3 regions of the Nocardia sp. NPDC006044 genome follow, and region 2 is predicted to be linked to each of the others. Evidence: riboswitches for the same ligand, from Rfam matches in the RefSeq annotation. Region 2 holds a riboswitch; each other region holds the start of a gene.
What was found. A riboswitch is a leader RNA that binds a small molecule or an ion and turns the genes downstream of it on or off. The one in region 2 is predicted to bind cobalamin.

Region 1 (3,508 bases), on a different contig from region 2:
ATCTGGCCTGGCCGCGCGACCCCGGGCAGCGCGACCGCGCGCTGGACTCGCTGCTGGTCGACGGCCTGATCGAGCAGACGAACGACGGCCTGTTCGCCCTGGCGGGCGAAGGCTGCGCCGCTCCCTGATCACCCGGCCCTGATCAAGAGGCCTGCGGCTCGGCGAGTACGCGGCCGAGGAAGCGCTCGACGGCGGCGCGGTACTGCTCGGGTTGGTCGTCGTGCACGAGATGCGCTGCGCCAGGGACGAGTACGTGCTCGGCATCGGGATGCGTCTCGGCCATCTGCCGCATCTGGCCGGCCGGGGTGATCGTGTGCTCGCCCTCGAGCAGCAGCGCGGGCACCCGGATGGCGTGCCACTGCGGCCAGAAATCGCGACTGCCCCACTCCTCGGAGATGTCGCGGAATGTCGTCACCGACCCATGCAGCCGGTAGCCGTCCGGTCCATGCTCGAACGAGTTCAGGAAATACCGCCCGGCGACCGGCCCGAAGAATCTCAGCACCGCGTTCGCGTCCGGGAACGGTTGCGGCCACGCCTCGATCATCGCCGCCCAGTCCGTCGCCGTCCGGCCGGTGAAGTCCGGGGCGATGTCCTCGATCACCAGCGCCCGCACCCGGCCCGGGTGCGTCGCGGCGAACACCCAGCCGTGCAGCGCGCCCATCGAATGCCCGATCAGCACCATCGGTTCGGTGATGCCGGCGGTCGCGGCGGCCAGATCGGCGACGAACGCCTCGGTGGTCAGCTCGTCCGGGGCGGGCCTGCCGTGCCCGGCCGCGTCGAAGGTGAAGACGTGGCCGTAGTCGCGCAGCCAGTCCAGCTGGTCGTGCCAGGTCCTGGCGCTGCCCATCAGTCCGTGCAACAGCAGGATGGGCACACCCGCTCCGCCTTCGTCATGCAACACTCCGCCGATTCTGCCGGGCCGCGCCGACAGGTGCGCACAACCCCCGATACGGCCCATACCGGGCACTCGCGCGCGGGTCGTATTGTCGAGCGCATGGCTGTTGTGAAGATCAACGCGATCGAGGTTCCCGAGGGCGCGGGCCCCGAGCTGGAGAAGCGGTTCGCCCACCGGGCGCACGCGGTGGAGGGCTCGCCGGGTTTCCTCGGTTTCCAGCTGCTCCGGCCGGTCGCCGGGGACAACCGGTACTTCGTTGTCACCCAGTGGGATTCGGAAGAGTCGTTCGCCGCGTGGCGGGACGGCCCGGCGCGCGAAGCGCACGCGGGCGAGCGGCAGAAGCCGGTGTCCACCGGTGCGTCGCTGCTGGAGTTCGAGGTCGTGCTGGACGTGGCGGCCAAGCCCGCGGGCTGACCCGGCCACCCACGCCGGGCGGGCCGAACCGTCCGGCGACTCGCCCGACGCCGGGGCGCGACCGTGCTGGTCGTGTTGACGGCGGGTGCCTCCAGGTGTCACAGTTCGAATGACAAAACGCGAGGGTGATGCGGTAATCCGGTGAAATTCCGGAGCGGTCGCGCCACTGTGTTCCATGCACCGGGTCCCTGGGTGCCGGAAAGCCAGACACCGGCATCTTCGCACCCATTCGACGGGACGCGCATCCCTAGGAGGACCGCATGGCTATCGTGCATTCGCCGAGCCGGGCAAACGAAACTCTGGCCACTGTGCTCGTCACAGTAGGCGTCGTTCTTCTCGCACTGCTCACGCTGTACCTGGTCGGCTTCGATCAGGGCGTCATCTCGCGCAGCGGGATGTACCTGCACGAGCTGATGCACGATGGACGGCACCTGCTGGGGCTTCCGTGCCACTGACTTCGTCGGCTGCCGTTTCTCAGGATCCACCCGCTGCGTTCCCGTTGACCGGTTCGCTGAAGACCCTGCTGCTGCGCGGTCTGCTGGCCGGTCTCATCGCGGGCCTGCTGGCCGCGTCGGTCGGCTTCTTCGTCGGTGAATCGAAGATCAACGCCGCGATCGCCATCGAGGAAGCCAATTCCGCGGCGGCGCAGCACGCGCCCGGCGCGGAAGCGGAGGCGAGCGGCGGACATTCGCACGGCGACGAGGAAGAACCCCTGGTGAGCCGCACCGGGCAGAAGGCGGGACAGTTCCTCGCCCTCGGCCTGGCCGGTCTCGCGCTCGGCGCGATCTTCGCCTCGGTCGCGAACGTCGCCCGGCGCTACAGCACGCTGTCCGGGCCGAAACTCGCGCTCGCGCTCGGGCTGGGTGGCTGGGCCGCGATCGTGGCGGTGCCGTTCTTCAAGTACCCGGCGAACCCGCCCGCGGTGGGTGACCCGGAGACGATCAATCAGCGCACCCTGCTCTGGGTGGCGGCGGTGCTGCTCGGCCTGGCGGCCGTCGGTATCGGCGTGTACGTCTACAAGGCGCTGCGCGGTCAGCTGAGCACCGTGCGGCTGATCGGCGGGGTGGCCGCGTTCGTTCTGGTCACCATCGTGGGCTATGTCCTGCTGCCCGGCGTCAACGAGGTGAAGGCGGACTTCCCGGCGACGCTGCTGTGGCAGTTCCGGGCGGCCTCGCTCGGCGAGACCGCCACGCTGTGGGCCTGTCTGGCCCTCGGCTTCGCCGCGCTCAGCGAATTCGCCACGCGCGGTGATACTCCGGTACGAGGGTCGGTCGCTACCGCGGGCTGATCCGCATCCACGAGACGAGGGGCAGTGTCGGTGTCATGACCGGCACTGTCCTTTCCCTTTGGCCCGCACCGCTGCGTTCGGGCGCACCCGCGCAACCACCGCGCGCCGTCCTCGTCGCGTTCGTCGGCTTCGTGGTCGCGCTGCTGGCCGGCGTGGCCGAGGCCGTCGAACAGGCCGCGCTGCTGCTGGAGCGCGACGAGGTCGACATGGCCGGCCTGGCCACCGGACTCGCGGTGCGGCTGGGGATCTACCTGGTCGTGCTCGTCGTCGCGATCCGGATGACGCACGGCGCCCGCTGGGCGCGGCTCCTGCTGACCTTCGGCATCGGCGTGATCGGCCTGCTCTCGCTGATCATCGAACCGCTGGCGGCACTGTTGTCCGCGGACAAGTTCGGCGACCTGTTCGCGCGTCTCACCGTCGAATCCGTGGTGATCGGCGGGTTCCGCACGATCCACGTGGTCGCGGTGCTGGTCGCCGTCCCGGCGATGTATCACCCGGCGGCGCGCCGATTCTTTCGCCGCGCCTGAACATTTCGCATCATCACATGGCTCCTCGCACATCCGGGGATGTGCGGGGAACCAAGCGATTACGCGAGGGCCGCGTCCAGCTGGATGTGGTCGACGCCGGCCAGGGCCTTGCTGACCGGGCACCCGGCCTTGGCGGCCTCGGCAGCGGCGGCGAACGCGTCGGCGTCGATGCCGGAGACCTTGCCGCGCACGGTCAGCTTGATTCCGCTGATCCGGAAGCCGCCGGCCGGATCCGGCCCGAGGGTCACGTCGGCGCTCACGTCGAGGCTCTCCGGGGTGCCGCCCGCGTTGCCGATCTGCGCCGAGAGCGCCATCGCGTAGCAGGACGAGTGCGCCGCCGCGATGAGCTCCTCCGGGCTGGTGGTGCCGTCGGCGTCGTCGGCC
Region 2 (3,508 bases):
TGATCAACTTCTGTTTCGTCGTCGCCGGTGTCAGCGGCGACACCCCGGGCGACGGCGTCACCGACGCTTGGTCGGACGCAACGACGACCGATGACGTCGAGGGCGCCCGCGGTGTAGACGATCTGTCCTGATCAGCCGATTCACTGCCGCACGCCGCCCACACCGACGCCCCCAGCACCACCACGCCCAATACAACTGGGCCAGAACGGTTCCGCACGTGCCCCCCTCGAAGTTGCCTGTGCCAAAACAATGCTGACACAAGCACCCCCGGCGCACACTCCCCCAAACGCATGACAAGGGCGCGAGTACGTCCGGCGAACTCGGCGACGCTCCCTGATCGGCGTATCGACCTGACGTCGGCGATCAGTGATTCGGCAGACGGTTTGACCGCCTACGGAACCGGGCGAGATCCGGGGCGGCCGCTCAGAGTCGCGCGGCTGCCGCGATCATCAGGGCGCGTGATCGTTCCGGTGTTTCGGCTTGCACCGCAACCTGATCCATCACGTCGCGGTAGACCTCGAGGTCGTCGCTGCGGTCCAGGTAGAAGGCACTGGTCAGTTGCTCGAGGTAGACGATGTCGGGGAGTTCCTGTTCGGCGAAGCGGAGCAGGGTGAACGAGCTGCCCGCGGCCGCGTGGACGCCTGCGGAGAAGGGCAGCACCTGGATTGTCACTCCTTGCTTGTGCGAGACCTTTACCAGGTGCTCGATCTGCTCGCGCAGTACCTTCCGGCCGCCGATCGGCCGGTGCAGCACGGCCTCGTCCAGCACCGCCCACAATCTAGGCCCGTCCGGCAGGTCGAGGATCTCCTGGCGCTTCGCGCGCAGCTCCACCCGGCGCGCCGCCTCGGCGTTCTGCTGACTGACCTCGATCACCGCGTGGGTGTAGTCCTCGGTTTGCAGCAGACCCGGAACCAGTTGTCCCTCAAAGGTTCTGATCGACTGGGCGGCGCCCTCGAGGCCGAGATAGGTCTCGAACCAGGGTGGCAGCAGATCGCTGTAGCGGTGCCACCAGCCGGGCTGATTCGCCTTGCGCGCCAAGTCCAGGAACATCTCGCGCTCGTCCGGATCGGTGACGCCGTAGAGCGTCAGCAGATCCCGGATATCGCGATCCTTGTAACCGGTCCGGCCGAGTTCGAGCCTGCTGATCTTGGCGTGCGAACCACGGATGTGATTGCCGGCCGCGACCGGCGTGATGCCTTTGGCTTCGCGCAGCTTGCGCAGTTGACCACCGATTGCGATCCGCAGCGCGGTCGGACCGCGCTCGGCGACCCGCGCGTCGATCCCGGTGATCCGGACCGGTTCCGCGACCATGACCTCTACCCCGCTTCTCGACGACTAGCAGCGGTATCGCGCCCATTTCCGTCTCGCACCACACCGCGTCGGTTAGATGATATCCTGCGCTCCGCAAACCGACCCGCGGTTTGATTCCGCGGCGCGTCACCGCGCCGCGACGACCCCTCATCCTTGGTGATCCCAGAGGACTTCGCTATATTCGCGAGTGCAACTGGTTCGCCGGAGGCGGAGTCGAGGAGCCCCTGATCCGCGCGATGGCGTCGAATCGGTCTCGCGCGTCAGCGTGTGGCCGGTGAGAGGAACTCGGTGAAACTCCGGGACCGCACCCGAGCTCGGGTCGGTGCCCATGAGCCCGCAGACCTGCCGATTGTGCCGGGTACACCGTATCCGGCGGTCGTCGCCTCGTGGATCGAGCGCGACGCCGAGCAGACCCGGGCACGGGATCGATGCTTCATGGGGCTCCTCGGTGTCGACTCGTTATCGGCGGCGGCCACTGGCCGCTGACCTGGAGTTCATCCATGCATTCCATCCCCGGACGTGACCGTTCGAATCACGGGCTCCCTACTCACCTCACACCGGCAGTCTCCGGCGTCCCGTCGGTCGTCGACAGCCTGCGCATCCATTCGGGGGCGCGGGTGCCGTTCTCGGTGGAGTTCAATCCGCCGCGCGACACCGCCGGCGAGGCTCGGCTCTGGCGCACGGTGCGGGAGTTCGAGCGCATGCATCCGGCGTTCGTCTCGATGACCTACGGCGCGGGTGGTTCGACCAAGGACCGCACCGCCCGGATCACCGGACAGCTAGCTCAGCAGACCACGTTGCTGCCGGTCGCGCACCTGACGGCGGTCGGGCACAGCATCGCCGAGTTGCGCGCGCTGGTCGGCTCCTACGCCGACTGCGGCATCCGCAACATTCTGGTATTGCGCGGTGACCCGCCCGGCGATCCGCTCGGCGAATGGCACAGGCACCCCGAGGGGGTCGAGTACGCCGAGGAATTGGTGCGCATCGTGCGGGATCTCGGCGACTTCAACGTCGGCGTCGCGTCGTTCCCGCAGGGGCACCATCAGTCCCCCGACCTGCCCACCGATGCGCAGTTCCTGGCCGCGAAACTCCGTGCCGGAGCGGACTATTCGATCACCCAGATGTTCTTCGAGGTGGATCACTATCTGCGCCTTCGCGATCGCGTCGCCGCCGCCGACGCCGAGCAAGGCGCGAAACCGATCATCCCGGAACTGATGCCCATCACCTCCCTGCGCACCATCGCGCGCGCCGAGGAACTCAGCGGCCGCGCCTTGCCCGAGTCGATCATGCGGCGGCTGCGCGCCGCGGCGGGCACCGGCGCCGAGGAGAACCGCGCCGCAGTGCGTGCGGCCGGCATCGAGATCGCCACCGAGATGGCCCAGCGCCTCATCGACGAGGGGGCGCCGTGCCTGCATTTCATCACGCTCAATTTCGCCAAGGCGACCACCGAGGTGCTCACCAACCTCGGTTACGAGGTCACCGCCGCGCCGCTCAGCGCCTGATGCCGCGGCCGGGCGGTGGCCTCGCTCGGTCGAGTCGCCGCTGATGTTCGATCACCCGCGTGGGTTGCTCGCGTGGGTGATCGAACGGGGCCGGCATACGTGTTCAGACAGCCAGCAACAACTTGCCGGTGTTCGCACCGGTGAACAGCATCTCGAGGGTCGTGCCGAATCGCTCGACTCCGCCCTCGACGACATGCTCGCGCGGCTTGATCTTGCCCTCGGCCAGCCATTTCGAGATCTGCGCGATGGCTTCTCCGTAGCGGTCCGCGTAGTCGAACACGACGAACCCCGTCATGGACGCCCGGAACACCAGCAACGACATGTAGCGGGACGGTCCCGGCGGTGGCTTGGCCGCGTTGTACGACGCGATCGCGCCGCTGATGACGATCCGGGCGCCCCGGCGCAGGTTGGCCAGCGCGGCATCGAGTATCTCCCCGCCGACATTGTCGAAGAAGACATCGACACCGCCGGGCGCGAGTTCGCGCAGCCGCCGCAGCACATTCTCGCTGCGGTAATCGATCGCCAGGTCGAAACCGAACTCCTCGGTCAGCATCCGGCACTTCTCCGGACCACCCGCGATGCCGATCACCGTGGCGCCCAACGCCTTTGCGATCTGCCCGGCGACACTGCCCACCGCGCCGGCCGCCGCGGAGATCAGCACAGTATCCCCCGCCTGTACCTTCCCGATCTCGATC
Region 3 (3,508 bases), on a different contig from region 2:
AGATTCGGAGCACCTGTTGCAGGCGCTCGGACTGGTCCGCGAGGACCAATGTGGTTCCAGCTGGAACTTCAACGGGCAGTGGCGTATCCGCCGCGACGGGACCGGCCGGCTTGTCGCTGTTCGCGCAGCCGGTGAGTCCGAGGGTCGCAACGGCTGCCACGGCGAGCAATGCGGCGGTGGTGCGGCCAGGGCGGCCGAACAGAAACGTGCGTGGTCGGTACATAGACGGATTCAAACAAGACAAAACCGGCCCGAACACCGTTTGTCTCAGCCTGGTTCGAACTGCTCGGCACGGTGCCCGGTGCGGTATCAGCGCGGCGCGGCCGCGACCGCCGTCTCCCGCACCTGCGCCTGATAGCGCTGGATGAACGGCAGGATCTGCTGATCGATGAAGGTGTTGTATTCGATCGGCCGCTGCATCGGGTTGGCGTGCCCGGTGTTTCGCGCGAGCACCACCGACAGCGTGCCATCCACACCGCCGGACTCCTCGATCAGCACCCGATGCGAGTACTCGACATCGACCACCCGATCCCGGTCCGGATCGCGCGGCCGGATGAAAACGATAGCGGGGCGCGGCTTTCCGTCCGCCGGGGCGGCCAGCGCGCGCAGATCGCCCGTCGCGCCGCCGGCCACGATCGCGGTGAACTGCGCCTCGATCAGGCCGTTGCTCGCCGCGTTGCGGGAGAAGATCTTCTCCCGCAACACCTCCTGGAGAACTTCACCGAACTCGGCGAAGCGGATGCCGGGCGGTATCCCACCGCCGCCGTGGGAGAGGAAACGATCCCGGCGCGCATAGGTTTCCACCGCGAGCCGCAGCAGCCGGCTCTCGCGCGCACCGGGCAGCCAGCGCATCCAGCGCACCATGTCCTCACCCGCGCCGCGGCTTTCCGGCCGGACCGCGTTCAGGTCCACCGGCGTGCAGTCCAGGATCACGCCGACCAAGCGGCGGTCGCTGTCCAGGTGGATGTGTTTGGCGACCTCCAGCGCGATCACCCCGCCCATGCTGTGCCCGACCAGCACCACGTTCTTCAGGCCGGACAGCTCCGCGGCGCGCACGATCAGGTCGGCGATCACCTTGGTGTCGATACCTTCGTTGTCGTAGCGGATCGCCCACACCACGCCCATCCCGCGCAGCGAGGGCAGCGCGGCGGCGGTCGAGCTGGCGTCCAAGCCGCCGAGGCCGACCATGTCCACCACCACGGTGTCCCAATTCTTGGGATCGGCAGGGGCGGCGACGGGCAGGATCGCGGGGTCGGTGCGCGCCAGGCGCGCTTGCTCGGGTTCGACATCGAAGGTCAGGTACTGGGCGAAGACGACGAGTATGGCAGCAAGCAATACGACCACCCGCAGCACTGCCGACCTGGTCCGGCGCAACGTCTTCCACTCGTGCCACAGGCTGGTGTCCCGTAGCCGGGCTTTGCGTCGCGCGTCGTCCCAGTCCGTGACAGTGGACGGGTGCCGGTCATCGAACGGCGACATCTTCCCCACCGTACGTAAGGGTGTGGATGGTCGCCATTGCGCGCACAACCCTGGCGACAGGGTTAACCCGACCGACCGGTAGAGTTCGTCCGTCATCCCTGGCGGGTGCGAGAATCCGGTGCAATCCCGGAACGGTCGCGCCACTGTGATCGCCCTCACCGGCGAGAGTCAGACCTCCCCTGCCAGGACAACTCTGGAGAGGCCGCGACTTGCCTGTGGAGCACTACTGATGAGCCGTGTGCGTTCGGCGCTCATCTTTCCCCTGCTCGGGGTGCTATTGATCGGCGCGATGGTGCTTGCCACCGGATTCGGGGCGGAGACGCTGCCGGTTTCCTCGGTGCTGGAGGTGCTTCGGCAGCGCGTCACCGGGCAGGCGCCTACCGATTTCGGGCTCGACACCATCGTGTGGCAGTTGCGGGTGCCGCGCACGGTGCTCGCGGCGATCGTCGGGGCGGGGCTGGCGCTGGCCGGGGCGGCGATGCAGACGCTGGTGCGGAACCCGCTGGCCGATCCCTATCTGCTCGGGGTGTCTTCGGGGGCGGGGGTAGGGGCGGCCGCGGTCATTACGTCCGGGTTGTTCGCCGGCGCCGGGGTGTGGGCGCTGTCCGGCGGGGCGTTGATCGGGGCGTTCGTCGCGGCGGGCCTGGTGTTCCTCATCGCGGTGGCGCAGGGTGGGTTGACGCCGTTGCGGTTGGTGCTCACCGGGACGGTGCTCGGATCCGCGTTCGCGGCGTTGAGCAGCTATCTCATTTTCCGGCGTCCCGATCCGGGCGCGGCCCAGTCGGTGCTGTTCTGGTTGCTCGGCAGTCTCGCCGGGGCGGACTGGACGCGAATCGCGTTGCCGCTCAGCGTGGTCGTGATCGCCGGGGTCGCGCTGCTCGCCGCGAACGGCTGGCTGGACGCGTTGACCGTCGGCGCGGATACCGCTGCGTCACTGGGTGTTCCGGTCAAGCAACTGCGTATCGGATTGTTCCTGCTGCTCGCGGTGCTGGTCGGGGTGCTCGTCGCGGTCTCCGGGGGTATCGGCTTCGTCGGTCTGGTCGTCCCGCATGCCGCCCGCCTGCTCGTCGGGCCGCGCCACCGCACCCTGCTGCCCGCCTGCGCGCTGTGCGGAGCGCTGTTCCTCGTCGTCGCCGACGCCGCTACCCGAATCTTGGTTCGCCCCACCGAGATCCCGGTCGGCGTGCTGACCGGGTTGATCGGCGCGCCGGCCTTCCTGATCCTGATGGGGCGTCGGCGCTATCGGTTCGGTGAAGCATGAACCTTCGCAACGATCATCGAGCACCACTCGATCGCACGTCGGACACGGCACACGGCGAGACTCGCGGCAATGGTGCGGCAGTCGAAGCGCGAAGTGCTGCCGGGACATTGGAGGCGCGCGGGCTCGCGTGCGCTGCCGGTCGGCGGACCGTAATCACCGATATGACCTTCGCGATCCAGGCCGGCGAGACGATCGGGATCGTCGGCCCGAACGGCACCGGAAAAACCACGTTGCTACAGACGCTGGCCGGAGTGCGGCGACCCGTGCGCGGCGAAGTGATCGCGGACGGGCAAGTCCTGCACCAGATATCGTCGCGCCGTCGAGCACGCACCGTCGCCATGGTGGCACAGGACGAACGCCCGCCCGCCGACCTGCGTGCGGGCGAGGTCGTCGCACTGGGCCGCACGCCATACCTGCCGCCGTGGGGCGCGGGTTCCCCGCGCGAACAACAGGTCATCCAGGATGCCTTGGCCGCCGTCGACCTGACCGGCTTCGCCGACCGCCCGGTCCACCGCCTCTCCGGCGGCGAACGCCAACGCGTCCTGCTCGCCCGCGCCCTCGTCCAGAACACCCCCATCCTGCTCCTGGACGAACCCACCAACCACCTGGACATCACCCATCGCCTCGAACTCCTCGCCTTGACCCGCACGCTGAACCGCACCGTCGTGATGGCACTGCACGATCTGGCGTTGGCCGACCGCTACTGCGATCGAATCCTGGTGCTACACAACGGCACCGCGCACCCGCTCGCCCCACCCGCCGACGCAC

Region 1: linked by a shared signal. The riboswitch ahead of ACFYO1_RS40310 (CbtB-domain containing protein) and the one ahead of ACFYO1_RS12175 (methylenetetrahydrofolate reductase) in region 2 are both predicted to bind cobalamin.
Region 3: linked by a shared signal. The riboswitch ahead of ACFYO1_RS25075 (FecCD family ABC transporter permease) and the one ahead of ACFYO1_RS12175 (methylenetetrahydrofolate reductase) in region 2 are both predicted to bind cobalamin.

What each region holds. Positions count from the first base shown of each region.
Region 1 is NZ_JBIAID010000006.1:209,872-213,379, forward strand. It holds gene ACFYO1_RS40295 (A/G-specific adenine glycosylase) at 1-128, shown strand, start outside; gene ACFYO1_RS40300 (alpha/beta fold hydrolase) at 143-901, opposite strand; gene mhuD (mycobilin-forming heme oxygenase MhuD) at 995-1,309, shown strand; cobalamin riboswitch at 1,388-1,543, shown strand; gene ACFYO1_RS40310 (CbtB-domain containing protein) at 1,570-1,764, shown strand; gene ACFYO1_RS40315 (CbtA family protein) at 1,809-2,597, shown strand; gene ACFYO1_RS40320 (hypothetical protein) at 2,633-3,124, shown strand; gene ACFYO1_RS40325 (OsmC family peroxiredoxin) at 3,184-3,508, opposite strand, start outside.
Region 2 is NZ_JBIAID010000001.1:2,593,864-2,597,371, reverse strand. It holds gene ACFYO1_RS12185 (hypothetical protein) at 1-131, shown strand, start outside; gene ACFYO1_RS12180 (helix-turn-helix domain-containing protein) at 424-1,311, opposite strand; cobalamin riboswitch at 1,543-1,676, shown strand; gene ACFYO1_RS12175 (methylenetetrahydrofolate reductase) at 1,812-2,813, shown strand; gene ACFYO1_RS12170 (NADP-dependent oxidoreductase) at 2,917-3,508, opposite strand, start outside.
Region 3 is NZ_JBIAID010000003.1:85,592-89,099, forward strand. It holds gene ACFYO1_RS25065 (ABC transporter substrate-binding protein) at 1-223, opposite strand, end outside; gene ACFYO1_RS25070 (alpha/beta fold hydrolase) at 310-1,479, opposite strand; cobalamin riboswitch at 1,542-1,678, shown strand; gene ACFYO1_RS25075 (FecCD family ABC transporter permease) at 1,709-2,740, shown strand; gene ACFYO1_RS25080 (ABC transporter ATP-binding protein) at 2,902-3,508, shown strand, end outside.